DNA from 3 places in the Sporosarcina sp. P16b genome. Region 1 is predicted to be linked to each of the others. Evidence: riboswitches for the same ligand, from Rfam matches in the RefSeq annotation. Region 1 holds a riboswitch; each other region holds the start of a gene.

Evidence for each region. Region 1 has a riboswitch for thiamine pyrophosphate ahead of thiM (hydroxyethylthiazole kinase). Riboswitches for the same ligand answer to the same signal wherever they lie in the genome.
Region 2: another riboswitch for thiamine pyrophosphate. It lies ahead of CSV77_RS11145 (thiamine phosphate synthase); the one in region 1 lies ahead of thiM (hydroxyethylthiazole kinase).
Region 3: another riboswitch for thiamine pyrophosphate. It lies ahead of thiC (phosphomethylpyrimidine synthase ThiC); the one in region 1 lies ahead of thiM (hydroxyethylthiazole kinase).

The regions. Positions count from the first base shown of each region.
Region 1 covers NZ_PDYO01000005.1:89,874-100,338, reverse strand. The annotation lists gene CSV77_RS08325 (sensor histidine kinase) at 1-17, shown strand, start outside; gene CSV77_RS08320 (response regulator transcription factor) at 21-632, shown strand; gene CSV77_RS08315 (D-serine ammonia-lyase) at 676-1,980, shown strand; gene thiW (energy coupling factor transporter S component ThiW) at 2,150-2,638, opposite strand; gene thiE (thiamine phosphate synthase) at 2,650-3,309, opposite strand; gene thiD (bifunctional hydroxymethylpyrimidine kinase/phosphomethylpyrimidine kinase) at 3,309-4,124, opposite strand; gene thiM (hydroxyethylthiazole kinase) at 4,141-4,914, opposite strand; TPP riboswitch at 4,977-5,078, opposite strand; gene CSV77_RS08290 (DUF3238 domain-containing protein) at 5,271-6,467, shown strand; gene adh (aldehyde dehydrogenase) at 6,968-8,509, shown strand; gene CSV77_RS08280 (DUF779 domain-containing protein) at 8,552-8,929, shown strand; gene CSV77_RS08275 (thiol-disulfide oxidoreductase DCC family protein) at 9,021-9,422, opposite strand; gene CSV77_RS08270 (hypothetical protein) at 9,596-9,796, shown strand; gene CSV77_RS17010 (hypothetical protein) at 9,934-10,278, shown strand; gene metH (methionine synthase) at 10,454-10,465, opposite strand, start outside.
Region 2 covers NZ_PDYO01000008.1:116,374-126,838, reverse strand. The annotation lists gene CSV77_RS11195 (cold-shock protein) at 184-384, shown strand; gene CSV77_RS16935 (hypothetical protein) at 662-829, opposite strand; gene CSV77_RS11190 (hypothetical protein) at 851-1,312, opposite strand; gene CSV77_RS11185 (CAP domain-containing protein) at 1,589-2,716, shown strand; gene CSV77_RS11180 (hypothetical protein) at 2,815-3,264, shown strand; gene CSV77_RS11175 (DUF2653 family protein) at 3,249-3,539, shown strand; gene CSV77_RS11170 (superoxide dismutase family protein) at 3,748-4,350, opposite strand; gene CSV77_RS11165 (phosphoribosylaminoimidazolesuccinocarboxamide synthase) at 4,718-5,398, opposite strand; gene CSV77_RS11160 (heavy-metal-associated domain-containing protein) at 5,564-5,785, shown strand; gene CSV77_RS11155 (P-type ATPase actuator domain-containing protein) at 5,801-6,406, shown strand; gene CSV77_RS17140 (hypothetical protein) at 6,384-6,536, shown strand; gene CSV77_RS11150 (Crp/Fnr family transcriptional regulator) at 6,565-7,074, shown strand; TPP riboswitch at 7,132-7,240, shown strand; gene CSV77_RS11145 (thiamine phosphate synthase) at 7,311-7,910, shown strand; gene thiS (sulfur carrier protein ThiS) at 7,894-8,100, shown strand; gene CSV77_RS11135 (thiazole synthase) at 8,097-8,870, shown strand; gene CSV77_RS11130 (ThiF family adenylyltransferase) at 8,867-9,883, shown strand; gene CSV77_RS11125 (ABC transporter ATP-binding protein) at 10,096-10,465, opposite strand, start outside.
Region 3 covers NZ_PDYO01000017.1:38,612-49,076, reverse strand. The annotation lists gene CSV77_RS14335 (2-oxoacid:ferredoxin oxidoreductase subunit beta) at 1-72, opposite strand, end outside; gene CSV77_RS14330 (2-oxoacid:acceptor oxidoreductase subunit alpha) at 53-1,819, opposite strand; gene CSV77_RS14325 (NAD(P)/FAD-dependent oxidoreductase) at 1,975-2,970, opposite strand; gene CSV77_RS14320 (cupin domain-containing protein) at 3,235-3,765, opposite strand; gene CSV77_RS14315 (response regulator transcription factor) at 3,990-4,484, shown strand; gene CSV77_RS14310 (calcium/sodium antiporter) at 4,616-5,569, opposite strand; TPP riboswitch at 5,946-6,063, shown strand; gene thiC (phosphomethylpyrimidine synthase ThiC) at 6,183-7,955, shown strand; gene CSV77_RS17050 (hypothetical protein) at 7,974-8,141, shown strand; gene CSV77_RS14300 (aldo/keto reductase) at 8,361-9,215, opposite strand; gene CSV77_RS14295 (autorepressor SdpR family transcription factor) at 9,634-9,891, opposite strand; gene CSV77_RS14290 (GMC family oxidoreductase) at 10,096-10,465, opposite strand, start outside.

The DNA.
Region 1 (10,465 bases):
AAATAAAGGAGGGGTAACGTATGATCCGCATTGTAATTGCAGAAGACCAAGGAATGCTGCTCGGTGCACTAGGGTCGTTGTTGAACCTGGAAGAAGATATGGAAGTAGTAGGCAAGGCTAAAAATGGTCAGGAGGCTGTAGACTTGGTGAAAAGTCTACAGCCAGATATTTGTATAATGGATATTGAAATGCCGATTAAAACCGGCTTGGATGCAGCAGAAGAACTACAAGATATGGAATGCCAAATTATTATTCTCACGACGTTTGCTAGGGCAGGTTATTTCGAACGAGCGCGGAATGCAGGAGTTCGTGGATATTTGCTGAAAGATAATCCCATTGAAGAGTTGGTTAAATCGATTCATTCTATTATAGAAGGGCGCCGAATTTATGCACCTGAATTAATTGACATGGCATTTGATATGAAAGAAGAAGAGAAGAATCCATTGACTGAGCGGGAAGTTCAAGTACTTAAGTTGGTATCGGAAGGGAAAACTACGAAACAGATTGCGGCTGAACTGTTTTTATCACCCGGAACTGTCCGTAATTATGTCTCCACCATACTGGATAAACTTGGAGTTCGTAATCGTATTGAAGCGATTACGTTATTCAATGAAAAAGGCTGGTTCGAGTGAAATCTACACGGACGTACATTCATAACGAGGGAGTGAGTGATAAGTGAATAAGATTACGCAAAGTGAATGGCTTGTAAAGCTACCCTTATTACAAAGCGTGATGGAGCAGAAGGAAGTGTTATGGAAAAATCCTTCTGTCGAATTGGTAGCAGCTGGCCTGTTGAAGACACGTTTATCAAAAGTTGATATAGTAGACGCCAGCGAACGTCTGGAGAGATTCGCTCCCTATTTGGCGAAAGTCTTTCCAGATACGGATAAAGGTATTATTGAATCCCCATTAACCCCAATTCCAAAGATGAAGCAAGAACTCGAAAAAGCGTATGCTATCCATATTCCGGGAAAGCTTTTATTAAAACAGGATAATGCGTTGCCGATCTCAGGTTCAATCAAGGCTCGTGGTGGTATTTATGAAGTTTTGAAGCATGCAGAGACGCTTGCGGTAGATAGTCAATTGCTAGATCCTACAAAAGACTACAGCCAATTCGATACGCCGAGATTCCGAGAGTTGTTTGCGAAGCACAAAATTGCTGTAGGCTCGACAGGGAATCTGGGATTGAGTATTGGTATTATGAGTGCAAAGCTTGGCTTCAATGTCACGGTGCATATGTCAGCCGATGCCAAACAGTGGAAAAAGGATTTACTGCGCTCCAAAGGCGTTCAGGTGGTGGAGTATATCGATGATTACAGTAAAGCAGTAGAAGAAGGCCGGCGTCAGGCAGAGGCTGATCCGTCTTGTCATTTTGTGGATGATGAAAACTCTACGGATTTATTCATGGGATATGCAGTGGCAGGGGAACGTGTTGCGGCACAATTGAAAGAGCAGAATATTACTGTCGATGAAGCGCACCCTCTATTCGTCTATTTACCTTGCGGCGTAGGCGGGGGACCAGGCGGCGTGGCATTCGGATTAAAATTGGCTTTAGGTGATCATGTGCATTGCTTCTTTGCTGAACCGACACACTCACCGTGCATGATGATTGGTATGATGACAGGAATGCACGACCAAGTCTCGGTTGCAGATTTTGGCTTGGACAATAAAACTGCGGCTGATGGTTTAGCAGTCGGTACAGCTTCTGCATTTGTTGGAAAAACGATGGAACCATTCCTCACAGGATGCTATACGGTAGAAGATCAGACATTATTTACGCTTCTTAAAGAGCTGGCGGATAGTGAAGACATCTGGCTGGAACCTTCAGCACTTGCTGGTATGACAGGACCTGTACAAGTTATTAAGTCTACATTACCGTTAGCAGACTCCAAAAACGCAACGCACCTTGTATGGGGAACGGGCGGAAATATGGTGCCTGCGGACGAAATGAAGAGTTATTATCATTATACGAGGAAATAATACACTCTATTTCCCGGGAAATCGACAAAAGATCCGCAGAGACTATTCTCTGCGGATCTTACTTTTTAGAATAGATGATTTGGAAGCTAGAAAACATCGTTGATCAACGTTCCCGGACACAAGTTTGTCCTCATTACGCTTGCCCACCATTTTGTCCTACATCATGGTCTTACTGCAAATCTCTAAAAATCTTTAATTTCAAGAGTCTTGGAGCTAATAATAGACCGATAATTGTCCCACTCACCGTCGATACAAGAAAAGGGGGTAGGAAAAATAAAGCGGTTACGGTCGTGCCCATCAAGATTTTGGCATAAGGCACTGCAAACAATGGTGCTATCAAACCGGTACCGATAACCTCCCCGATGCCTGTACTCCAATTCTTTTTGAAACGCCGGTATAATACGCCAGCTAAAAACGCACCGATCATCCCGCCAGGAAATGCGAGCAGTGAACCTGTCCCTGTCAGTATACGTACGAGTCCTGTCATAAACGCTACCACGACAGCGGCCCCCGGACCCATTACGATCGCCACTATGACATTTACAGTATGCTGTATGGGATACGCTCTGGCGATACCAGCAGGGAATGAAACGAATGCAGAGCCGGCAACTGCAATTGCGACAAACATTGTCATGAAAATCATTTTCCGTGTATTCATACGATCCCCATTCATGCCAACAAAGAGTGTATAGTGTTTGATAAATCGCTTGCTGCGTACTGCGGATCTTTAGCCGATGCGATAGCGGAGACCACAGCTATACCGTCTGCCCCGGCTTGGATAACAGAGCCGGTAGTAGCCAGTGTAATGCCGCCTATAGCGACGATCGGCATGTCAGGGAACGCAGTATGGATTTCTTCTACTAGAGTGGTACCTACAACTGCCGAAGCATCGAGTTTGGTTGACGTCGGATAGATCGGACCCAGACCTACATAATTCGCCCCGATTGATTGTGCAATTTGTACCTCATGTGCATTGTGAGTTGAAACTCCAAGCCACTTATCCCGACCAATTCGCTGACGCACGCTGTCTGCCTGTTCATCATCTTGTCCTACATGAACCCCGTCTGCATTAATGGCCAATGCCAAATCCACATCGTCATTGATGATGAAAGGAACACGATACAATCTGCAAAGTGCCTGACACTTTCTAGCGAATCCGAGCAAAGCCTCGCCTTCAAGCGCATTAGATCCCTTTTCACGCAACTGGAAACATGTGACACCACCGCGAAGAGCCGCTTCTACTATTGCTAACGGATCCTGACTCTGAGCGTTTGGTGTACCCATTACAAAATATAAGCCTAATGCTTTCCTCACTTCCATGTTTGACATCAGTGCATCTCCTTTTTCAGTTCACCGTATGCCCAGTGATTGGTTGGTCCGTGCCCTGAACCAATCTTCAGGCCATTTTCAATCGCGGCCTGTATGAATTGCTTCGCTTCGGCAACTGCATCCGTCAAAGAATAGCCCTTAGCCAGAAAACTCGTCAAAGCCGCTGCGAATGTGCATCCGGTCCCGTGTGTATCTTTGGTTTGAATCCAAGGTGTTGTTACAGTGAATGACTGCCCTTCTTCGTCCGCGTAATAATCCTTTGCATCCAGTACATCATTGCGGTGACCGCCTTTCATAACGACGGCTCTTGCTCCCATTTTGATAAAAGCGGCTGCAGCTTGCCGAATGTCTTCGTCTGTTCGTATTTTCATTCCGGTTAGCACTTCCGCTTCAGGAATATTTGGAGTGACAATGGTAGCTAGCGGTAGTAAATGCTCTTTTAATGCTTCAATCGCCTGTTGCTGCAATAAAGCCTGTCCTCCCTTTGCAATCATGACAGGGTCAATGACTAAAGGAAACGGAGGGTATTCCTTTAATAGCGCAGCTACTTCAGTAATGATTTCCGCCGAAAACAGCATCCCAGTTTTACATGCTTTTACATCAAAATCATCCAGTACTGCACGAATTTGTGCTATTACTCCATCTGTCTGTATTGGATAAACACTGTGAACACCGTGTGTGTTCTGAGCAGTCACTGCAGTTATGGCAGAAGTGCCGTATACACCTAGCTCCTGAAACGTCTTTAAGTCGGCCTGAATTCCTGCGCCTCCTCCGCTATCTGAACCGGCAATGGTCAATGCTACTTGTACTGTCAATCGAAAAACCTCCTGTCTAGTATACTGAAATTGTTTTCCGTTCGTTATCCAATGTATGTAAGGTATTTAAGAAGTTTACAGCAAAGTCGCCAGGACCATGTGAAACCTTTGCAGTTTGTTCACCAGCCCGTTTATAAAATGAAAGTGCATCTGCTACGGCTTCCAGGGGATGTTCCATTCCTACGGAGAGAAATGCACCCGTGACAGAACTGAGTAAACAACCCGTGCCGGTTATGGTGGTCATCATCGGGTGGCCGCCCGTAATGGATAATGTGGAATGGCCGTCCGTGACTAAATCGACTTCGCCTGAAACCGCCACGAGACAGTTGTACTTAAGGGCAGTCTTTTTCGCTATACTTTCGATGTCGGCAGAACCTTCTCCTGCGTCAACACCCTTAGCGGCCCATGGAACATCTGCAATCGCAGCAAGTTCCCCTGTATTACAGCGGATTAGTGTGATATCTACCTCGTCCAACACTTTTAGAACGCTAGCTTTACGAAAAGCCGTAGCACCTGCACCAACTGGATCTAGTACTACAGGTTTTCCTGCTGCGCGGGCACTTTTTCCCGCCAAAATCATTGCGTCTACTGTTTGTTGCTTCAATGTACCAATATTTAAAATACTGCAAGCGGCAATTTTTGCAATGTCTTCTGCCTCCTCCACTGCATCCGCCATAACGGGAGAAGCGCCTATTGCAAGTAACCCATTTGCCTGGAAATTCGCGACTACAAAGTTTGTCATGCAATGAACGAGCGGTTGCTTTTGACGAAGTTCTTGAATAAGCTGCATGTTTCTTTTCCTCCTTAAAAAGGTATATATACAAAAAGCCCATGCATAGGTGGGCGGTTGGGTATGAAAACTACCCACTTTCCTCCGCTAGTATGTACTAGATCAGGTTCAAAGGGTTTGCGTAATTGCATCTCAGCCAATAAAAGGCGCCCCTAGTGGTGGCTATGTATTAGACAGGCTGATTATATCATATACATGAAAAAGGTTAAAATAATACTGGCATTATAGGATCAAAGTAATTGGAAATGAGTGATTGTGCATAGATGAAAAGGTATAACGATATGCTGAATGTTACATAATTATCTGAAGGCGTATAACTGTTTCAGATGAAATAGATAAAAGGGAGCAGATCGCAAATGGAGAAATTATTCGAAATTCAACAGATGAATCATTCATTGGATGATATATCATTCACGTGGAGTGACACAGGTGGTTATTACCGTGTCTATAAAAATGACCGACAAGTATATGAAGGAACGGCTCCAAAGTTTACGGATGGAGAGCTAGATCCGTCATATCCTTTTCAATATACAGTGGAACGAGTGGAGGAAGGACGGGTTCGAGATGTAATTGTTATCCAGACATCACCTCTGACAGAAGTACAGGAAGATGAACATCCTTTACAACGCTTGGTGATCACAACGATTGCCGCCCCATCACAAATTGCTCTGTCATGGGAGTGGATTAAGGATGTAGAGAAGTTTGATGTTTTCCGGAATGGACAATACATCGAGACAATTACGGATAATCGTTTTATTGATCGCGAGACAAGTTCTTCTGAGGCGGTAGTATATAGTGTCGTGGCAACACGCCCATTACTTGATAGCAATCAGAAAATGAATGTCAGTAAATCAATCGCATCAAAAGTGTATGAAGTGATTATGCCTCCAGATCCTAATAATAAACCAACAGAAGAAGTCTATACATTTTCCGTGCGAGTAAAGCAACGGGATCGATTACTCATTCCAGTGGCTGACAGGAAAAAGTTAAATGAAGTGAAGCAATGGAAGTTCCGCTACACGACTTTTTTAAAGGAAGATATCATAAAAAACCCGAATCTTTTTTCGTCGATTCCATACTTTACAGGAGACGATCGGGACTTTAACCCTGAAGGAAAGAGCTTCCGTACCCGTGTAGATATAGAAGGAGAGTTCATCGGAGGAGACAGCAATCTGCGGTTTACGAAAGCAACAGGGCCGTCAATTGGCTTAAATACTATGAAACGGTATAAGCGTCATGCCCATGCTTCTGTAGAGGGTATAGAAATCGATCGGTTGGAGGAGAAATCGACAGAAGTTCATTTTACAATCAATCATGATGTAGGCAATCCATTAACCGCTTCACCGTCTATTCACTATGAAATGAAAGCTCATTTGGATCAGCAAGGTAACTTAGATCTAGTTGGCTATCATAATGATGCGCCTCATCATGAAATTTATTTAGCGATTGATGGCGAGAACTGGCGTCCTGTGCATCGTACTGAAAGTGAAGGATTGGCGTATTTGACGGGTGTGCTAGGAGATAACTATTGGCGCTATATGACGTGTAATTAACAATGAACCGCCGCAATCCATAGTGAATTGCGGCGGTTCATTTAACTATGCTTTACTAGTTGATCGTTTCTTGAAAACTCCTCCGTTCCGAATTAAGCTTTCTGACTCGGACGTTCAACTTTCCAATTGACTCTGCTGTCAGTTCAATTTTTCCATTTTGCTTATGTTTTTTCCATATCTCCAATTTTTCACTTATTTCTTTTGTGTTTTATCTATTGGCTGCAATACTTCCGGCCTTTCATTCTATTACTCGACAACAAGTCACCGAGGTGCCATTTGCTGGATCGAACTTTATAGGCTTGGAACTTCAAAAACCTTTTCATTGTTTTATAATGGCATTTTGTTGAAAGCGCTTACTGAATAGTTTAAAATAATAGATAGCTTATAAAAGCGTACACATTAGGAATAATGTGAAACTATGTTTCGTATAATAGCTTTGCGTGCATAACGATTGCGCTGGGATACAAGCAAATTAATGAGAACAGGGAGTGTGACGCAGTATGGTACAAGCTTCAGAAAATCTAGTTTATGCAAATCCGAATACACAAGGTTCAAAGGTTCAGTTCAAAGAACGCTATGATAATTTCATCGGTGGCAAGTGGACAGCACCAGTAAAAGGCCAGTATTTTGATAATTCCACGCCAGTTACAGGTAAGGTATTTACCCAAGTAGCTAGATCTACAGAAGAAGACATTGAACTGGCTCTAGATGCAGCTCATGCAGCAAAAGATGCATGGGGAAAAACATCAGTCACTGAACGTTCGAATATTTTGCTGAAGATAGCGGATCGTATTGAAAAGAACTTGGAAATGCTAGCTGTAGCTGAAACGTGGGATAACGGGAAAGCTATCCGTGAAACATTGAATGCCGATCTTCCGCTTGCAGTGGATCATTTTAGATACTTTGCTTCTGCAATTCGTGCGCAAGAAGGCGGAGTTAGTCAAATTGATAACGATACAGTAGCCTACCATTTCCACGAGCCGTTAGGAGTCGTCGGGCAAATTATTCCGTGGAACTTCCCGATTCTGATGGCGGTATGGAAACTTGCTCCGGCATTGGCTGCAGGAAACTGTATCGTGTTAAAACCAGCTGAGCAAACACCTGCTTCCATTTTGGTATTGGTTGAATTAATCGAAGACTTACTACCAGCGGGTGTTCTGAATATAGTCAACGGTTTCGGGCTGGAAGCAGGAAAACCACTAGCATCCAATCCGCGCATCAATAAAGTTGCCTTTACGGGGGAGACGACAACAGGTCGTCTAATTATGCAGTACGCTTCTCAAAACTTGATTCCGGTTACATTGGAACTGGGCGGAAAATCTCCGAATATTTTCTTCGAGGATGTCATGGCGCAAGACGATGCATTCCTTGATAAGGCTGTTGAAGGTTTTGTTATGTTTGCATTGAACCAAGGTGAGGTCTGTACATGTCCGTCCCGTGCATTGATTCAGGAATCCATTTATGACAAGTTCATGGAACGCGCACTTGAGCGTGTTAAAGCGATCAAAGTAGGAAATCCCTTGGATCCGACGGTTATGATGGGTGCTCAGGCATCCACTGAACAACTAGAGAAAATTCTTTCTTACTTAGACATTGGAAAACAAGAAGGCGCAGAATGTCTGACGGGCGGTGAGCAAAACAAACTTGAAGGTGATCTTGCAGAGGGGTATTATGTGCAACCGACTGTATTTAAAGGACATAATAAAATGAGGATCTTCCAAGAAGAAATCTTTGGTCCTGTAGTAGCGGTTACGACATTCAAAGATAAAGAAGAAGCACTAGAAATTGCGAATGACACATTATATGGACTAGGTTCAGGTGTATGGACGCGCGATATGAATACAGCGTATCGTTTCGGTCGTGGTATTCAGGCAGGACGTGTATGGACGAACTGCTATCATGCATATCCGGCACACGCTGCATTTGGTGGCTACAAAGCATCAGGAATCGGACGTGAAAACCACTTGCAAATGCTGGCACATTATCAGCAGACGAAGAACATGCTAGTTAGCTACGACGAAAGCAAACTAGGATTCTTTTGATTGAATCTATCTGGAGGATCCGAAGTGAATGGAGGAATTCCTATGCCAGATCGAGTAGTCGCAACAGAAGAAGCGTTGGCCCTTATAGAATGGTTAAAAGATAAGCACGGCCCTTTGATGTTTCACCAGTCTGGCGGTTGCTGTGATGGATCTTCTCCGATGTGTTACGAAGATGGAGACTTGATTATTGGTAATCAGGATATCTTGCTTGGGCATATTGGCGGCATGCCATTCTATATGATGAAGAGCCAGTTTGAATACTGGAAGCATACACAACTGATTATTGACGTAGTCGACGGACGTGGAGGGATGTTTTCGCTTGAAGGAGTGGAAGGGAAACGTTTCTTAACCAGATCTCGTGCTTTCACTGACGGAGAGTATAAGGAATTAACTTCATATAAAAAGCCTTCCAAAGAATAGGAAGGCTAGGACTGAAAGCAACTCTCAACACATGGGACCTTGCTTTCAGTTTTTTATTTACTGTATTCAATTTTTGTCATGGGTAAAATCTTCATGCCATAAAACGTTGGCGATCCTCAGGTGAAGGCAACATGCAGGATAATTCCTTTTTACCGAACCATTTATATCGGTTTTTTGCAACATAGTCGTAGACGACGTCGCGGATTGCTGGCGGGATAACTACGAATAGAAATGCCAAGTGCCATAAACCATCCAGTTTTTTGGCGATACGTAAAGCTGCGCCTGACTTTGTATAGGCTTTACCGTTTTCAATCAATACTAAGCTATCTACGTCATCAGAAATTTGGTAGTCTTTACGAAGTTTTCTACCTACATCGTCTTGTAACGAAGCGAATGAAAAGTGTTTGTACGGGTCACGTTTAATGATAAATTGAACGCTTGCATCACAGAAGTTACATTCGCCGTCAAATAGTATAATTCTATCTCGTTTCATAGTTACTCTCTCCTTCAAAAATAGATGATATCGTACTATACCCACATAGCTTTGACTTCACTCACGCGCAGTAAACAGAATAGTGTTAATTTGTTTGTGTATAGTATATAATAGAAGATAATAAGCTCGCTTTGTCTTGTGAATCATATAAAAAAAAGAAGGAGTGAAAAAGTATGGAGCGTCAATACATCCATCCAGCTGAGCTGGAGTTGCGTCGTGACTCTGACTTTTTACGTTCTGAGAATATGGTAGGCGAAGGTGCTCCGGTCCATGGCGCATTAAATGAGTGTAAATTTATTGTGAAGAAACTAGAATTAATTGAAAATAGTCTAGGTTATGAGAAGCCTTCTACGCCTAGAAGCTGTGAGTTATAAATAGTTTATTAACAATATAGCAATGATCTTTATCTCTATTGATAAAGATCATTGCTATTTATTTTTCACTATACTATGGCGGCAGCCCGTAACAAAATTATTGGCTCGCATGTAATAAGGTATAAGGAGGTGGAGAAATGAATCAAGGACATTGTGGAATGTCAGGCGGACATGGTCAGCAGGGATGGGGACACCATCAGCATCATCAAGGAATGCATGGTCATCAAGGTTTTCAACCCGTTTTTTGCCCGCCACAATATCGCTTTAACGATTGCTTCACTAAACAGGAAATGCCATTTATTCATCCGATCGTGAATGTGAATCGACACCACGTAGTCGGCGTGCCACAGCACTATTACACAGAAACTACGGAAAATGTTATGGGCTCTACTATCATGCCAGGAAGAGGGCCAGGATATGGACCAGGATCTGGAGGTATGTGGGGTGGCGAAGGTTGTCACCGCCGTAGAAGATGCCGCTGATCATTTTTTAATATGAAGAATCCGCCATCTCTAGTATTTCAGAGATGGCGGATTGTTTTATTTTCTCAAGCGCCAGACTCTCGGGACGTTTCGGAATTACCAAAAAGGCAAAGAACGCCTTTGTGGTAGTTCCTCCAACGCCTGTCGAGTCTAAACGGCGCTTTCAGCATTAGGGTTATGCGTTAAA
Region 2 (10,465 bases), on a different contig from region 1:
GAATCTAGTCGTTCAATCCTTTGAACCAATCTTTCCACTTGCCATTTCTGGCTTTTCTTGTTATGATAAAGAAGAATTATTTTTGTTCGACGTTGGTCTACGATTTATCTCGACCGTTTTTTAGAAATTGAGCAAGGATAGTAATACAATGTGTACACGAGTGTGCACGAGGAGGAAACAAACATGGAACAAGGTAAAGTAAAATGGTTTAACGCAGAAAAAGGTTATGGCTTCATCGAACGTGAAGATGGCGACGATGTATTCGTACACTTCTCAGCTATCCAAGGTGATGGCTTCAAAACTCTTGAAGAAGGTCAAGACGTGTCTTTCGAAATCGAACAAGGACAACGCGGACTTCAAGCAACTAACGTTACTAAAAACTAATTAACCTATACAAACCACTTCCTTTTTAGGAAGTGGTTTTTTTGTGCATTATTATATATATGGCGCGGTGTTAGGTAGCTTTGGCGCGGTTATAACGTAGTATTGCGCGATCTACTGAAAGTTTAGCGCGATGATAGGTAGGAATAGCGCGATAATTTTCAGCAATAGCGCGGTCGTAGTCAACTTTGGCGCGGTTGTGATGCGACCCTACATAACCACTAACTACACATCATAAAAAACTGCCGAGTATAGTATATACCCGACAGTCATTCATAGCTTATTGCCAACCAAACGTTCCGATTTCGGTGTACGACTGGTTGTCCATGGATTGATGATTTTTTTGTGTAGGATTATTTTTGAAAGTAGTCTGAACCATTAACACGACGCCCACTACCGCCACAATCAACACCACGATAAGCCAAACCGCAACTGTTTTGCCCTTCATTTGCTATCACCTCTGTAGCTGTTATTTCGTTTTGACGGAAAAGCCTTCTTCTTTCAAATAACTTGCCGCCTCTTGGTAATCTCCGAAGCCCTCTTCCAAGTTGACTTCATGATAAATATTAAAGAAGCCATCTTCTTCAAGAAGTGTCAGCATCTGACCATTGGAATTCTGCCACGTTTCCGCGATAGTTTCAGGCGCCTGGACCTCTGTCGCCAGTCCTTCAATTGCCGCGCGGATGACTATACGGAATTCATCCGCAGAGTATTCGCGTACATTGACTAGACCACGTTCATCTGCTTCATAGCCTTTGACATCTGCCACGTAGACAAATGCATTGCCGTTCGGGTGCAAATGTTGCACGACAACCGTCTTATCATACAAAGACTCTTCATAATGATAGTTCAAGCGCTTCATAGACACTTCTTTCTTCACTAACTCCGGGAACTCTTCTATAATCTGTTGTTTTTCTTCAAATGTTAACATGTTTTTTCCTTCTTTCTACTGAAATTCAGTCTTCATCTCGTTCGCCATTCCGTAATCAGGACAAGCAATATGACGACTACAAATGCGATTATATAAAACCAGGAAGGTACACTGCTCACGCCACCGAACATGCCATCCACTCCTTCCAAACTTCCATTCTTTTTTTAGTATACCCTTTTTCCTGCTACTCTGGAGGAATATTTTCAACAATTCATAGTTCCCACTGTATTGCTGAGGGTGAAACAGAGTATAATGTGAATGAGGAGTGGGTTTCATATGATAAAACGCCTGTTTCAGTTACTCTTTCTCGCAGTACTCATCTACGCTTTCAAGCCCTTCTGGGAAGGTCCAGTATCAGAATACGTGGACTTATCTTTTCTCGACCCGCTTGATGCCAAAGTAGAAACCGTGCTGAACGAGGAAGTAGTTAGATCTGCGCTTGACTATACAAAAGAATCGATTGTCGATTTAATTACATTCGTTTCCAATAAAGCTGCCGGAAACAGTCCCCCAGAGGAAGTCGCCCAACCCGTGCTCGATGCACCGGCAACAGGCATTATTTCTATCCACAATATCGAAATTGGTACAACCGAAGCGCAAGTGAAGGAAAAGCTCGGTGAACCTATGCGGAAATCCGTCAATGAATATGGAACGGAATGGCTGACATTCCATGACAATTATCAGAACTTCGTCATGTTGTCATACGATATCAAACGTCGCGTCAATGCGCTCTATACAAATGATCGCCTCATCGCTTCATCGATCGGCATCGAGTACGGTGTGCCGAAAGCGGAAATACGTAAAGGCCTAGGCGAACCAATTTCTGAAATACGTAAAGGGACAAACATTTATAAGCTGCAAAACGATGAAGGCATGGACATCTTTCATACGGATGGTCTGTATATCTATGTCTTTTATGATCTGCATACTGACAATACCGTAACCGCAGTCCAATTAATCTCGGATTCGCTAGAGCAAAAAAAGTCCGCCCTCTATGCCCCCAAAAACGATGCGTTGCGTAAAGGCTTTGAGATGCAACTATTTGACTTGACGAACGCAGCAAGAGTTCGACACGGTCGCTCCATTTTAACATGGGATGAACTTGCGGCTGAAACAGCACGTCTGCACAGTACGGATATGGCAGTACAAGATTACTTCAGTCATAAAAACTTGCAAGGCGAGTCCCCTTTTGACCGTATGAAAAAGCAAGGGGTGGCGTTCGTCAGTGCGGGTGAAAACCTAGCCTACGGTCAGTCAAGCAGTATTTTTGCACATGAAGGTCTAATGAATTCAAAAGGCCACAGAGAAAACATATTAATCCGTGACTACCAGTTCATTGGGATCGGTGTAGACTTCAATGACAAAGAACAGCCATTTTATACTGAAAACTTCTTCGCGAAGTAAGGGAATTTCCTTTCATTACGGTAAGATATCCAGTAAAATAAAGACAAGGGCTTTGGTAAATCCAAGACCTTCATTACAGCATTAAAGGAGATTATCAATTGAAAAAATTTGCTGCATTTTTCCTCGCTGCGACATTGATTTTGTCGCCAATCGGGAACATCATCTTCCAAGATGAAATTACTGCTGAAGCACGTGGTTATAAGTCTGGTAAGAAGAGTTTCAGTACACCTAATCGTGTGCAACCGAATAAAGCCGAAAAGAAACAAGATACCAATCAAAGTAATGATAGAGCAACAGCAGGTAACACAGCGAAGAAGCCAGGCGGTATGGGTGGCGGCTTGATGAAAGGTCTATTAGTTGGTGGACTTGCGGGTCTATTATTCGGCAGCTTGTTTGCGAATATGGGTATGCTTGGGTCCATTATGGGCTTGTTGATTAACGTGTTAGCGATTGTCTTCATCATTTACATGGTTCGGAAGATTTTCGCAATCTTCAAAGAGAAAGAGCGTAAACGCAATGAGGATATGAATCAATGGAACAACAGATAATCTACGAACAGGACGTAGTAAATGCAGTTTGTGTATTGATTGCAAAAGAGTCACGTGCTATGCCAGACGACGTGGAAGTCGAACTTGCTTACGATGAGGACACTGGGTTTTCAGCAGATGCCGAGCTTAATGGCAAGATGCATCATTTGGATACCTCCCGTCTTGTCGAAGCACTTCGCCTTTGGATTGAGCAGTATCTCGATCAAGATCCGATGGCAGCAGGCATTCAGCTAAAGCTGGATGATGAAGAAGGGATTATCGCGATAGTTCGGTAATCAACAGGACGCCCCTTTCCGGGAGGGCGTTCTTTTTTTCGTCTATGTGAATGAAGAGGCTGGCAATGGGATACGTAAGGAGATTTGCGTCCTTCTGCTTTAATTTTTTCGTAGATATTAACTAACTATCCATTTCCAATATACTTTGACTTAAAACTTCAACACACAAAAAAGATGCCCCACACCTCGGGACATCCTGTTCTACTTATTACTTCATATTCTCAGATGTAATCTCTGCACAAGCAAATGGCGCGCCTGAATTACCTGCTGGATCTGTGATGTTATCATCCGGACCCTCGTGAATCACCAACGCCGTTCCGTCTTCATCGAGTAATGAATTGTCTTTTCCAGACTCAAGTGTAACTTCATCTGTCGTCACAGTAACTTTTGCGTTTCCATCTTCATCCGCCACAAGATTCTCCAAGTCACCAGCGTGGTGTCCTTCTGGATTATCCAATCCGTGCTTTTTATCTGTTGGGTTGAAATGACCGCCAGCAGATGCTTTAAAGTCCGGTGCTGTACAGACACCGGTTTCATGGAAGTGCATGCCGTGTTCCCCTGGCTCAAGGCCCGATACGTCGACATCCATTGCTACGCCAGACGGTCCTTGCGTTAGCGTTACGGAACCGATTTCTTCTCCATCCACATTTATCACTGGCGCCATCACTTCAGGCTCCGTTGTCCCCTCTTCTTCCACGACGGGTTCACCGCTGCCGTTCACCGGTTCTTTTTCTTTTTCTTCATCCGCCGCGCCACCGCAAGCCGCCATCATTAACGCGGATCCCAATACAATACTAGGTAATTTCCACATAAATGCATTCCTCCTCGTGTAAGTTATGTACTTTGATGTTCATTACTATTTGGATAATGAACCCACAATATGTAGTGTACCCACTTTTATAGTTTTCTAACATGCTGTTGGAGTTCTAAGAGCGGATAGCCGGCAAGATAGATCGGTTAACTCGCGACAATGAGCGGTTGCAAGGACCTATAGAGCGCTTATCAACAAACTAAGAGCGAATATGCAGCACAATAGAGCGCTCTAGCCACTTGAATGAGCGTCCACTCCCCCCTCCCTCCCTTATACAATAAAAAACACTCCTGATACTAGGTCAGTCAGCGCATAGCGTAAGTGACAATATAAAAAACCGGAAACAATTTTCGTTTCCGGTTGAGTTTTATGAAAATAATATCTTTTCTAATTCCATTGGTTCAATATATGTATCGCCTCGATAAACGCGCATATTGCCTCCTGAAATTTCATCGATCAACATGATGTTTCGCTCAGGATCGCGACCGAACTCCAATTTGATATCATAAAGTTCTAAACCTTTTTCCGCCATCTCTGATCGCACTACTTCAGAAATTTGCTGGGTCAATTCTTTAAGTACCGCATATTCTTCATGCGTCAAAATGTGAAGTTGTGCCAAAGCATCTTCTGAAATGGGTGGATCTTGACGTTCATCATCTTTTAGCGTCACTTCCACGAATGCATCCAATACTTGTCCTTCTTCGGCATACGCACCGAATCTGCGCAAGAAACTTCCGACCGCACGGTATCGACAAATCACTTCTAATCCTTTACCAAAGATCGTAGCAGGCTTCACCGTCATCGTCACTTCATCCAGATCGGCATCGATGTAATGCGTCGGTACGTTTTGCTCCTCCAATTTCTCGAAAAAGTATTTCGTCATGCGAAGTCCAGACTTCCCGGCACCATCAATCGTCAGGCCTACTGTGTTGGCACCTGGATCAAATACACCATCTTCCCCTGTTACATCATCCTTGAATTTCAATAGCACGTGGCCATCTTCCAAGCGGTAGACGTCTTTCGTTTTACCAGAATAGGTTAATTTCATCCGTACGATTCTCCTCTATTCATAAATGTATACTGCTTATTCAGTATAAAGCACTTTGACGAGAAGAAAAAGTATTGTTTGACAAAAGTTGATGGGCGTCAAGGTCGTTTTCACAAAATACTCTCATACTTAAGTTGACAAATACACAAGAAGAGGATGAGATCAATGAAAAAAGTCGTATTTTTAATGGAACCATTCAGTTGCCCGTCATGTGTCAAAAAAATTGAAGGTGCACTATCTCGAGCAAAAGGTGTACAGCGAGTAAAAGTATTATTCCATTCAAGTAAAGTTCGAGTCGAGTTTGATGAATCTATCGTAGAAGCCAATGAATTACAGGAATTAATTAGTAAACTCGGCTATCCAGTTCTCAATAAAAAAGTCTCATAGAGAGGAGGCATTCAAATGAACGCAAAGCAAACCGTACGCATCACTTCCCTATCCGCGATTTTGCTTGGAGCAGCGATCATCTTGCACTTCGCAAGCCTTCATGACGCGCGTCAGATTACATTAATCGCGGCCACTTTAATCGCGGGTACTCCGATTGCAATCAAGGCATGGAAAGCTATCCGCATGAAAGCTTTTAGTATTGAACTTCTCGTGACCATCGCGGTCATCGGTGCGCTATTTATTGGTGAGTATGTAGAATCCGCTGCAGTTACCTTCTTATTTTTATTCGGAGCGCTACTTGAAATTCGTACAATGGAGAAAACCCGCTCGTCCCTCAAGGCACTTATTGATCTGGCCCCACTAGAAGCAAGTGTCTTTCGAGATGGTAAAATAATGACAATCGCTGTTGACGAGGTAGTAGTCGGTGACCGAGTAATCGTTCGCTCAGGAGAACAAGTTCCAGTTGACGGACCGATTGTTACAGGCAGTGCTTCCATAAATGAAGCAAGTGTACTTTTGGTTATATTGAACGCCATTCGATTAATACGCTATACTAGTGACAAACCAGCCAGTCGAAATATAAGCGAGGTGAAAGTGAATGAGTCAACAGCCCCACAATAATACGACGGATCAAAATATGTGTGTATCGCTCGTTCCGTTGTTCAATCATTTGGAAACTGAACAGATGAAACACGTAGTAGGAACTCGCGCGAAACACTTCGCATCCACGTGGAAAAATCATTTACAATGAAGGCGACTGCTCCGAAGGTTTATATATTTTGCATAAAGGACGAATCAAAGTATACCGCCTGTCAGAAAACGGCAAAGAGCAACTCGTGCGAATTTTAGAACCGGGAGATTTCACAGGTGAGCTGTCATTATTCAATGCCAAACCTCATGACGCCTACGCAGAAACACTTGAACCCGTGGAATTATGTATTATTCAACGTGATCAAATGCAACAACTTCTACAAAAACATCCTGCGATCTCATTAAAGATGTTAGAGGAATTCTCCTCTCGCCTCGCCCGGACAGAACAACGGGCAGCGCGGATCGGTATGGAAGCAGCAGAAACGCGTATCGCCCTATATCTAGCCGATTTATCTGAAGAACAACAACAATTGACAGTCGAATTACCGATGAGTCGCAAAGATCTCGCCTCCCACCTCGGGACGACACCTGAAACAATTAGTCGCAAATTAAGCGCATTCGAGGAGTCGGGCTGGATTCGGCAGTCCAGCATGAAAACGGTGGATATTCTCGATTTGGATGCTTTATTACTTTTATAAAAGAAACTCTTTTCATTCCACTACGTACATGATACGCTAGTTCTGAAAACTAAATATTTTGACCATTGGGGGAATCCTTCACAAGGACTGAGAAAAGAGTGTGGCTCTGAAACCCTTATTACCTGAACAGATTAGCATCTGCGGAGGGAAGTGGCGAGTCGTTCCGTATATATTTCTGTCGACACATCCACCACTTTCCGATTCGGGAAGTGGTTTTTTCTATTGGAGGGGAATGAATGAAGTTACTTGGCGTGACTGATGACTGTCTTTCGGTTGACGAACTGACTTTACACTTGCAGCAGACAGCGCCGTTTCTAGATGCTATTATTTTGCGTGAAAAGTCCAAGACAGATGCACAACTGACAGATTTGATTACGCGTCTTGCGAATAGCGGATTTCCACTCGATAAGCTCATTATACATGCCAGACCTTACGTGGCTGGCGAGCTGAACCTTAGAAAAGTGCAGTTGACTGGCTATGGCATGTCTTTACGGGATGCACTTCGGAAATTTCCCGAGCTACAATTCGGGTGCTCAATTCATTCAATGGAAGAAGCAAAGGAAGCTACGACGGAAGGCGCGGATTGGCTCTTGCACGGGCATGTTTTCGAGACGAAATCAAAGCCCGGCCTACCAGCGCGCGGCACGGAAGAATTGTTTTCTATTGCAAAGTATAGTTCGATCCCCGTGTATGCAATCGGCGGAATTCAGCCGCTCCACTTGCCTGATTTACAACGAAACGGCGTAGCAGGCGTGGCTGTATTATCCCCTATGCGTTCATTAAAAGTCTTACAAAGTTATAGAATAGGAGTCGTGTCTAATGAAGAAAATGATTGATCTGAACGGAAAAACCTATTCGGTCGTTCCAGAAGTAGCGACGATTCAACAGTTACTTGAGCATTTGGGATTAGGTGATCGTATTTTGATTGTGGAGAAAAACAAAGAGATTTTGCAAAAAGATCACTATGACGCACCGATTATGGATCGAGACCAAATTGAAATTATACATTTTGTAGGAGGCGGATGAAGATGTTAAAAATTGCAGATAAAGAATTCTCTTCACGGTTATTACTAGGCACAGGGAAATATCCTTCATTTGAAATACAAAAGCAGGCAGTTGCAGTATCAGAAGCAGAAATCCTCACGTTTGCAGTACGACGCATGGATATTTTCGAAGCGTCGCAGCCCAATTTTCTAAAGCAATTGGATTTAACTCGCTATACATTACTTCCAAATACTGCAGGCGCAAGTACAGCAGAAGAAGCCGTACATATCGCACGTCTTGCAAAGGCATCAGGACTTTGTGACATGGTGAAAGTGGAAATTATCGGATGCAGCCGTTCATTGCTTCCAGATCCTGTAGAGACATTACGCGCTACTGAAATGCTGCTAGAGGAAGGCTTTATTGTATTGCCTTATACGTCAGACGATGTAGTGCTCGCAAGAAGACTATGCGAATTAGGCGTTCATGCCATCATGCCGGGCGCTGCGCCAATCGGTTCAGGCAGAGGCATTCTGAATCCGCTGAATCTGTCATTGATCATTGAGCAATCGAATGTCCCCGTCATCATTGACGCTGGCGTCGGCTCTCCAAAAGACGCGGCATTCGCGATGGAGCTCGGAGCAGACGGTGTATTGCTGAATACGGCAGTATCAGAAGCCGCAAATCCTGTCATGATGGCAGAAGCAATGAAACTCGCGATTGAAGCAGGACGTCTCGGTTATAAGGCAGGACGTATGCCAGTCCGCGATTACGGCGTAGCAAGCAGTCCAACTGAAGGGCTTGTGACGAATTGACCGGAAAATATTCTCGGCAAGAGCTATTTGCACCTATCGGACCAGTTGGACAACAGCGTATCCGCGAGGCAAAAGTTTTCGTCTTAGGAGCGGGTGCACTCGGTTCTTCCGGAGCGGAAATGCTTGTCCGTGCAGGGGTCGGCGAACTAACGATTGTTGATCGTGATATTTTGGAGTGGACCAATCTTCATAGACAGCAATTATACACAGAGCAAGATGTCATGGATCAATTGCCGAAAGCGATTGCAGCAGAAAGCCGTTTGCGCGCTATCAACAGCGATGTGAAAGTTCGTGGGATTGTGGCGGATGTGACACCTGAAAATGTTCTCGACCTATTCGAGGGACATCATTTCATTCTCGACGGCACAGATAATATCGAAACACGATTACTAGCAAATGACGCAGCGTTACAACTCGGCATCCCTTTCTTCATGGGTGCTTGCGTCGGTAGCTACGGGCTGACGTTTCCTATTGGTGTAAAAGAAGGCTCACCCTGCTTGCATTGTCTACTCGAAGCGTTACCACCACAGTCTTTAACATGCGATACAGTCGGCGTCATCTCACCAATCGTCGTTACAACGGCTGCCCGTCAAACCGCCGAATTGCTGAAGTGTATAACGGGTGCGCAGATGGAACCGCGCCTGGAATCCGTCGATCTATGGACAGGCGAACGTGCTGCAATGGACGTGCACAGTATGAAGAAATCTAGTTGTCCGAGTTGCTCAGACACTCCAACCTATCCTTACCTATCTGCCAATGAAGTCATTCGGACTGCCGTGCTGTGCGGACGCGACACCGTGCAACTGACATGGCCAAGGAACCGACAAGTGGAACTACTACCATTTGCCGAATCCATTCGCGGTATTGTTTCTAATTTAAAACAAAACCCATATTTGGTTTCCTGTGAATACAACGCTCATCGACTCGTGTTATTCCGCGATGGCAGGATGTTGGTACATGGAACGAAGGATATCATGGTTGCACGGAAGATCGTCGCTGGTTTATTGGGATGATGCTTGTGCTTAGAGCGCTTGCGCGTGGGCTATGATCGGTTGACACGTTGGATAGAGCGCTGGCCCCTGGACTATGAGCGATGAACACGTTCAATAGAGCGCTCCGTCCAATTTTATGAGCATACCCAATAAATCCTCCAATAAAAAAACGCTTCAGAAAGCCATAAAACAGCTTTCCGAAGCGTTTATTTCATTATTTATTCAACCCTCGCTTATTCCGTCGAATCCAATGCCATCTCAGCCGAACTCTCCAACTTCAACACACCATCCGTCATCTTGTACACCTTATCCACGTATCGAATCAATCGTATATCATGTGTCACGACGATGGTCGCTGTCTGATTCGACTTCGTTTCATTACGCAACAACTCCATCACCTCAAACGCCCGATCCGAATCGAGTGAAGCGGTAGGCTCATCCGCCAAAAGAATCGCTGGCTTGCTGAACAATGCTTTCGCAATCGCCACACGTTGTCGCTCACCGCCCGATAAATCAGATGGATAATTCTTACGCAACTTGGTAATACCTAAATCTTCATATAACTTACGTTGCTCATCTTTGGTCATATTGTCTTTCTTCACT
Region 3 (10,465 bases), on a different contig from region 1:
GAAATCTCCACAGCCTGGACACCAATTTGGTTTCACACCATTTCTAAAATCTTTAATTGTTGATGTAGACATGTTCTAACAACTCCTTGCCCGCGTCGTAAATATGGTGTGGTTGGAATGGATCACCATCATATTTCAATATGCTTTGAATTTTATTGACATGACCAACATTCATTTTTATAATATTGGCAAGTTGCCCCGTCGCATTGCTTTCTGCAACAAGTACATAATCTGCCCCGTCTATATAAGGCTTAATAGCTGCCGCCGGGAATGGGTGAATGAGTCGAATTTGCAAGTGATTTACGTTCAATCCATCTTCTCTCAGACGGTGGACAGCTTCTTCAATAGCACCACGCGTTGCATTAAATCCAATTAGTAAAAGATCTGTTTTTGTTGTTGGAACATTCACCGTGATTGGATTTGGGAATCGTTCTGTCAAGTTGGATAATTTACGCATTCTCTTATCCATTTGTTGTTTACGATTACTTGCAGTTTCATTTGGTCTACCTGCTTCGTCATGCTCGACACCAGTTACATGATGAATGCCACCTTTCACCCCTGGGATCACACGTGGAGAGACACCATCTTCTGTTACTTCGTAGCGTTTAAAATAATCCTTTTCATCCGTTTGTTCAATGTCACTAGTAATTAACTTACCTCGTCGAATGTGTACTTTATCAAAATCAAAAGTTTCTACGGTTTGTTTTGCTAACGAAAGTTGTAAATCGGTTAATAAAATAACAGGGCACTGGTATTCATCTGCAATATTAAATGCTTCTATCGTATCGTAAAAAGCTTCATCAGCTGTACTTGGCGCAATGACAACCTTCGGGATTTCTCCATGATTCCCATAGATCATCGCCATTAAATCCGACTGTTCTTGCTTTGTTGGTAATCCTGTAGATGGCCCACCACGCTGTGTATCAACAACCACAAGAGGGGTTTCCGTCATGCCGGAAAGGCCAATCGCTTCCATCATTAAGGATAATCCAGGACCAGATGATGCAGTGAAAGAACGAGCACCCGCATAGTTAGAACCGATTGCCATCGTCACAGCTGCAATTTCATCTTCTGTTTGAATGACTGTTCCACCCACTCTTGGTAACTTTTTAATTAAATACTCCATAATGTCAGAGGCTGGTGTAATTGGGTAAGCAGGCATAAAACGAACCCCTGCTGTCAAAGCCCCAAGCGCAATCGCATCATTACCAATCAGAAACATCCGTTTATGAGTATTTTCAGCCTTTGCAAGATATAAAGTTGAGGCTTTTTCTCCAAGGCTTTTTTGCATATACATATACCCTTCTTGGATAGCCTTCATATTTTTCTGAACCATATCTCCGCCTTTTCTATTAAATATCTCTTCGATAACAACAGAGAAATCCTCAACCTCCAAATTCATAACGGCACAAGTAGCACCGATCGCTACCATATTTTTCATCAAAGAAGTGCCGAGGTCGGAAGCGATATCAGTAAATGGAACAGGATATAGTTCAGCCTTCGAGTCTTCCGGCTTCACTGGTTTAAATTTCGTATCAGCAATGATAACACCTTTTTCATGTAATTCATGATAGTTTAGATCAATCGTTTCTTGATCGAATGCAAGAAGTATATCTAAATTATCGGCAACTGCCTGGACTTTTTCAGTACTTACGCGAATTTTATTGTTCGTATGACCACCTTTAATTCTAGATGAAAAGTGGCGATATCCATATAAATAAAAACCGAGCCGATTCAGAGTTTTGGAGAAAATCTCACCCGTACTTTCAATTCCTTCCCCTTGCTGTCCTCCCACTTTCCACGAAAGATCTGTTTTCATGAAATCTGCCCCTTTTAGCACGGTTACTGTTAAAATCATATAAGTTAACATTCAACCGCTGATTTTTGTCGATAAAATTACGATAGATAGCAATTCGGACAGTAAGCCGATAGTTATAGCCAAAATAACTTCAACATATATATTATCGTAAAACTTTATGCAAAGATTGCCGTACTATGTTTCGGTTGTAAACGTACATTCGGGTCAATGTACTGCTTTGCATTACTAACTGCGACCGGTGCCTCACCGAATCCGGTGGCAATCAGTTTTACTTTCCCTTCATACGTTGCAATGTCACCCACAGCATAAATGCCAGGAATGTTCGTTTCCATTTTATTGTTAACGATTATGCAATTTTTCTCAATCTCCAATCCCCAATCTTTAATTGGACCGAGCGCGGAAACGAATCCATAGTTGACGATAAAGTCATCGACATCAATCACTTCACAGTTTTCAGTTTTAGGCTCTTCGATGACGATTTGTTTAATACCACCTTCATCTCCGATCAGTTCAGACGGAACATAAGGGGTTTTGATTTCCACACTGGATTTTTTCAAATTTTCCACGCTATGTTCGTGAGCGCGGAATTTATCGCGTCGATGGATGATGGTAACTTTTTTCGCAATCGGTTCGAGCATCAATGCCCAGTCGACCGCCGAGTCTCCCCCGCCACATACTGCCACTTCTTTATCTGTAAACCTATTTAAGTTGTCAATGAAATAATGAAGGTTTTTCCCTTCGAATTTCTCCGCGCCTTCAATCCCTAAGCGACGAGCTGCAAATGCTCCGTTCCCTGCCGTAATAATGATCGTCTTTGAAAAATGAATTTCTTGATTCGTTTGGAGTTTAAAAATCCCGTCTTCTTGACTTTCCACCGTTTGTACAGCTTGCTCCAAGCAGATTGTCGTTGGGAACATATTCACTTGTTCCTTTAAATTATCGATCAATTCTTGGGCACGGACTTTCGGCAATCCAGCAATATCGTAAATATACTTTTCCGGATAGAGTACTGACAACTGGCCACCTAACTGAGGTAAACTTTCTATAATCTTCACACTAGCTTCCCGCATTCCTCCATAGAATGCAGTAAACAACCCAGCAGGGCCACCTCCAATTATTGTGATGTCGTATACTTTCTCATCGATTTTCATTTTAAATTCCTCACTTTCCTTCGATTGATGTCGATGCACCTCTACCGTTAAGTAAAATATGAAACTATGTAATCAATTACGCCGAGGCGTAATTGCATCCAGATTAAGAACGCAAGTCATCTAGAGTTTGGATGACCTGCTAAACTGGATAATTAAAGCGCTATCATTTTGTCACTTTTAGAGATGAAAGTCTTCTATGGTAGACGCCTCTACATTCTGTGCAAAAATATTTTTTGATTGAAGATCAGTTGATCCATCGATAAATTAGCGGTCTGCCTGCGCAACAATCGCTTCTCTTTCTTTCGCACGCTCAATGCGAATCTTTTCAAGTTCGCTGCCTTCTGGATAAGTCGGTAGTTGTGGTTTTGCCGCACCTAGCATAACAAGCATCATCGCATCTTCTTTTCCATCGTTGCGGATACCACGCTGAATGCCAGGTGGTACGCTGACACAGTCGCGCTTATTCATTTTTATCTCATACTCTTTTCCTTCATACTCTAAAAGGACCGTCATTTCACCTTCCAAAATGAAGAACACTTCTTCTACGTCTGAGTGTAAGTGCAATGGACCAATTGAACCAGCTGGTAAAACCATCGTGCTTAATGTGAAGTTGTTTGCTTCAATTACATTTGAATCTTTGTTTGCTGTTGCACCACGTCCAATATAGCGCATTTGTGCACGGCGATATCTCGGATCTAATTCTTCTTGGAACTTTAAAACGTTCCAGTCCAACTTTCTATCTCCCAATCTCGCAATATATTTCTTTTCAAAATCCTCTACTGTTGTGAACTCCATGTTTTCTTCCTCCCTATTTTTAGACCTCTTGACGAAAACGCTTATTCAAAGAAGGCCCCTGTTTTATATAGAAAACAATGTTTCTATATGGTCATATCATACTTCTAAATAAATTCATTGTCAACATAAAATTTCAAATCTTCTAATAATTAACTTGGTGATTAATGAGATGCTATGAAAAGATCGAACATTATCCGAAGATTGTGTGACGGCATTTGTGGCTAGTGAATCCGTTTGAAACCGCAGTTATTCACTTGGATGGAGGATGTACATCTCGTGCTGCTCGATCCGACAAATCAGATATTGTGAAAGGACTCGACCAAGGTGCGGATGATTATATTACGAAACCATTTGACGAACGCGAACTCACAGCAAGAGTGCGTGTGGCATTACGGCGTACAGAGGGTGAAAATCAACCAAAGGCTATTCAGGAAGGCCCATTTACTCTTGACTTGGAGTCCTATTCCATCCTATATGACACGCATGAAGTTCGACTTACGTTAAAGGAATTCTATATCATAGAAGCGATGATGAACCGGCCAAATCGGACGTTCACACGGGAAGACTTGCTTCAAGTAGCTTGGGAATATGACACGTATACAGAAGTTCGGACAGTCGATTCTCATATTCGAAATCTACGGGATAAATTGAGGAAATCCAATTTTCCTATTGAAGAGATTTTGGTGACGGTTTGGGGGATCGGGTATAAGTGGAGATAACACGGACCCCTCTAATCACACCATGCCATAAAGTCAGAAAAGGCAACTTTCCACGAATGGAAAATTGCCTTTTCTTTATGAAATCAAGCGCTTCTTTCATATAAAGAAGCAGACCATCAGCAAATTATTACTCAATTACGCAAAATAACATACACAAGATACACGACGTATGCTACAGCTAACATCAGACCTTCACGCTTACCAATTTTGAAACCAGTTCTTGCAAACAGTAACAATACTAAGGTCAATACTAGCATAATGACAACGTCAATAAATACTTTATCGTTCACTGCGATCGGCGTAATGACAGAGGAAGCCCCGAGAACAAACAGGATGTTAAAAATATTGCTCCCGACGATGTTCCCCAAAGCGATTTCACTTTCTTTTTTCAAAGCCGCTGAAATCGACGTAACCAATTCAGGTAGAGAGGTACCGATGGCGATGATCGTAAGACCGACCAATGTTTCACTCATGCCAAGAGAATAAGCAATCTTCGTAGCATGATCGACGACCAAATCCCCTCCGAAAATAATCGCCGCCAGCCCGACTAGCGTAATGAAGATATTCTTCCCCCACTTCACATTCTCAGTAGCTTGTGTAAGCGTGGAATTTTGACGGCTTCGAAGCCCAAGTTCAATCACATAGTACATAAAGATCGAGAGGAATAGCAAGAAAATCATTCCATCACTGCGCGTGAGCACATTGCTACTGAAGCCTTGCAGTGCCATATCACTCATCAACACCAACATGACAATACCTGCCAGTAAAGTGAACGGAATTTCTTTCCGAATGGTTTCGCTCTGTACTTTCAATGGAAACAGGAATGCTGCTATTCCGACCACGATGGTGATGTTGAAAATATTACTTCCCACTACGTTCCCCACTGCGACGTCTGCATTTCCACCCATAGCAGCAATAATACTGACCGTCGCTTCTGGTGAGCTAGTTCCGAGCGCTACAATGGTTAGCCCGATCAAAATAGGGGGAATTTGCAGTAGCCTTGCAATATTTGAAGAGCCATCTACGAAATAATCGGCTCCTTTTATTAATAATATAAATCCAATTATTAATAAAATATAGGACATTTATTGATTGCCTCCTCCAAGGGAATGAAATTTCTAGTCGATAAAATATTTTGTCCAATTACTGCACATATGATGCGACTTGTTACATTCACAATGACCCATAACACCATAGGAATTTGATTTTATATACCCATAGGTTTCATTGTTCTCAATCGCTAATATTTTATACGACGTCAGCTCCACTACAACGATCTTTCCTTCTTTGTTTATCACTTTTGATTATCTCACGTCATCACTGCTAATGCATCCTTCAAGTCATACAAAGATATTCATTTCTCATTAGAATCTACTTTTTTGAGTTATGGAAATCAAAAGTATACTAACTCTTTAAAAACAGCTAATTATATGGTAGACTATTCCTGTTCACACAATTTAATACTATAACTAGGGGTGTCCAACGTTATTGGACTGAGATGGAATGATAGTACACGCATTCCGGACTCTTTGGACCTGATCTGGCTCGTACCAGCGTAGGGAAGTTTTCATTTTATCAGCGACGCGTATTTTTGCGTTTTGAAGACCAGGTCCTATCTACGGAACTGGTCTTTTTTGTTGCCGATTCCCTTTACTTGAATCGAGTCATGGTCAAACCTCAAAAGGAGACGATGACAAAATGCAAGAGAAGAAAGAAGAAATCTATATCCATGAATGCTTTCCAGCAAGTCGAAAGGTTTACGTACAAGGAAGTCGTCCAGACATACTTGTACCGATGCGCGAAATTGAGCTATCACCCACTGTAACTGATCAAGGCGAAATACCGAATGAACCTTTTCGTGTCTACGATACAAGCGGTAAATATACGGAAACTGGTTATACAGTTGATATTAAAAAAGGACTGCCGAACATCAAGAAGAACTGGATAGTAGAACGAAATGACGTGGAAGAATATGAAGGCAGACAAGTGAAGCCGCGGGATAACGGGTATCGTTCAATGGAACAAATGCAAAATGATGCAGAATTTCCATTGTTGAAACGCAAACCATTACGAGCAAAAAGTGGCATGAATGTTACACAAATGCATTATGCACGCAAAGGAATCATTACACCTGAGATGGAGTTCATTGCTATTCGTGAAAATATAACGCCAGAACTTGTACGGGATGAAGTCGCAAGGGGCCGAGCCATTATCCCGTCGAATATTAACCACCCTGAAGCGGAACCGATGATTATCGGCAGTAAATTCCATGTGAAAATTAATGCGAATATTGGTAATTCTGCTGTCTGTTCATCCATTACTGAAGAAGTGGAAAAGATGACCTGGGCTACACGTTGGGGTGCAGATAATATCATGGATTTATCAACGGGAAAGAATATCCATACAACACGCGAATGGATTATCCGCAACTCGCCTGTCCCAGTGGGAACGGTTCCGTTATATCAAGCGTTGGAAAAAGTAAACGGCAAAGTGGAGGATCTCTCATGGGAAGTATTCCGTGACACTTTGATTGAGCAGGCCGAGCAAGGTGTCAGTTACTTTACAATCCATGCAGGTGTTCTACTTCGTTATATTCCCATGACGATTAATCGTGTGACTGGCATTGTCTCACGAGGTGGTTCTATTATGGCCCAGTGGTGTATGTTGCATCATACAGAAAGTTTCCTCTACACACACTTTGAAGATATATGTGAAATCATGAAACAATACGATATTGCTTTTTCATTAGGAGACGGATTACGTCCAGGATCTATCGCGGATGCCAATGACGAGGCGCAATTCGCTGAACTTGCAACACTTGGAGAACTAACGAAAATTGCTTGGTCCCATGATGTGCAAGTCATGGTAGAAGGTCCTGGACATGTGCCTATGCATTTAATCAAGGAAAACATGGACAAGCAAATGGAGATTTGTCAAGAAGCCCCTTTCTATACACTCGGTCCTTTGACGACAGATATTGCTCCTGCCTATGACCATATCACTTCTGCTATTGGTGCGGCTATGATCGGTTGGTTCGGGACCGCGATGTTATGCTATGTAACGCCTAAAGAGCATCTCGGTCTCCCGAATAAAGAAGATGTGCGTGAAGGCGTCATCACGTATAAAATTGCAGCACATGCAGCTGATTTAGCAAAAGGTCATCCCGACGCATACAAACGTGACGATGCATTGTCAAAAGCCCGTTTCGAATTCCGTTGGAGAGATCAATTTAATTTAAGTCTGGATCCTGAACGCGCGATGGAATACCATGATGAAACATTGCCGGCTGAAGGGGCAAAGGTCGCCCACTTCTGTTCAATGTGCGGGCCGAAGTTTTGCAGTATGCGTATTTCGCACGACATTAGAAAATATGCGGATGAAAATAGTTTAGAAGAGAAGCTTGCAATGGAAAGTGGCATGAAAGAGAAAGCTGAAGAATTCAAAAAATCCGGTGCTGAAATCTATCTTTAATCAGGAGTGAATTGAGTGATGACAACTGAACAGTTAATTCATCAGATTACTGTAAAACGTCGAAATCTTCATCAATTAGAAGAACAGTTGGCACTCTTGCAAGCACAATGTATACACGAATATACCGAAACCTTCACCTATAGGAAATGCTTGAAATGCTTGAAAATAGAGAGTGTTCATTATTAATAGATGTTCTGCCATTCAAAAAGGGCCATTATGTTCTTTGTGTTTCCTAGAAAAATTGTTGGTGCAATAAAAACAACAAAACCCACCTCGCCACTTTATAATGTGGATCGAGGTGGGTCATTTTTTTGATGGGGATTTATATTAATTTCATTAGAAATTCAAAGTCTGGTACGCTGATTATACGATTGAAGGTATCCGGATTATTAAACTTATTAATATTTAATCAAACTCTTCATATTCGTTCGGATGCTGTCCTTCTACTCTTCCCGCTTCACCTTTATCCAAGGAATCAATTTGTCTAATGTCTTCTTCGGTTAATTCAAAATCGAATACATCAAGGTTTGCTTTTTGATGATCATAAGAAGATGATTTCACGACGGTTAAGACTTCATTCTGTAAGTTCCAACGAATAATAATCTGCGCGGGTTCTTTATTGTATTTTTTAGCGATGGATACAATTGTTTCATTCTCTAACACGTCGTTTAATTTGCGCCCTAAAGGACTCCATGCCTCCGTTACAACTCCGCGACTTTTATTGTATTCCACTAGTTCGTTGTTAGTAAAATACGGATGGCGTTCAATTTGATTGGTAGCCGGTGTTACACCTGTTTCTTCAATGATCCGCTCCAGATGCTCTGGTAAAAAATTAGATACACCTATCGTCTTAATCAGTCCAAATTTCTGCGCATCGACTAACGCTTGCCATGCTTCTACGTATCGATCTTGTTTTGGAAGCGGCCAATGAATCAAGTATTTATCAAAGTAATCGATTCCGATACGATACAATGACTCTTGAATCATAAGAATTGCTCGTTCGTAATCATGTGAAGCACCAGGAAGTTTGGAACTTATTATCAATTCTTCTCTAGGTACAGATGAACGCCGAATCGCTTCCCCTACCATTCCTTCATTATTATAATTCGTTGATGTGTCAATCAGTCTGTATCCCGCTTCGATTGCTGTTAGTGTACTGACGACACCTTGCGCACCTTTTACTTTTACGGTTCCAAAACCAATTGAAGGAAGGCTCGTTCCATCATTCAATCGCATCGTTTGTACATTTAATTGATCCATTTTTATCTTACTCCTTTTTAATAGTACACTCTTCTAGTGGTGGAAACATGATTTCATCGGACATGTATACCGCTCATCTTATCCTTGTAAATTCCCTTACTGAAAGTTAATTAAACATTCTTTTCTGTTTGAAAAAAAAAGCACTTGTGTCTGCAATAAATATGAATGGTTGAACATCCACATTCTTTACTGGCTCAAGTGCACTTTTTATTTTTCCTTAAACAATCGATATAGCATAAAACAGAATAACAAACAAAATTAAATTTTGTTTGTCCGTGTAGTATATAGAGAATGAAAGTAACATCACTCTAGTCTCAATACCTTACTCACGCTTCTCTATCTTCTATCTATAGCTCATAACTTTAGTACATAGCTATGTAATCATTAGTTCAAGGGATAGTAATTTCTCACAACATATTTATTTATTCAATTTTATCATCCATACGAGCAAATCTTGCAGAACCGTTGTGTGGAGAGTGTAGTAAATATATTGACCTTTTTTCTCAGAACTGACAAGACCCGCATTACGCAAGATGTTTAAATGGTTGGAAATGCTCGGCTTACTCATCTCGAATTCTTCATGTATTTCACTAGCAGTTAAAGAACCTTTTTCACTGAGTAGCGTTAGTATTTGTCTTCTTGTTTCATCATTTAGGGATTTAAAAACTTCATTCAAATTGAGTCTCTCCTTTCGCTTGAGATATTTAGTCGTTTGTCTAATTAGATATTTATCTAATTATATACTATTTGAAGTGATTAAAAAAGCACCTATTTTGAAAACAACTATGAATGGTTGAATACTCACGTTTGTTTTCACACAGGCACTCCTTATTGAAATATTTACTTCACGTTTGACGGCCTCATGCGCTCTTTTAATTTGTCATGGTATTTCACCGTAGTTCATACGATCTTGTCTCACTAAGTGTTCAGCAATGTTTGCGCCAATGAAGAAAGCTGGCGCCGACGTATTGCCATCCGAAACAAACGGTGCAATGGAATCATCTGCAACGATCAAATCTTTTACACCGTATACTTCACCGGCAGCATTCACCACACCATTTTCTTCACTTGGCGCCATTCGTAGCGTACCTTGTATATGGTGTGTTGGACCTAAGTTTTCTTGAATGAACTTTTCGAGTTTGCTATCATCCTGAATGGTTTCCAGTGAGGGAGTAACGAGTTGATAGTGTGAATCTATTTTTGATAGTTCTGTTGCAATATTTTTAATATATACTCTGTAAACGTTTTTT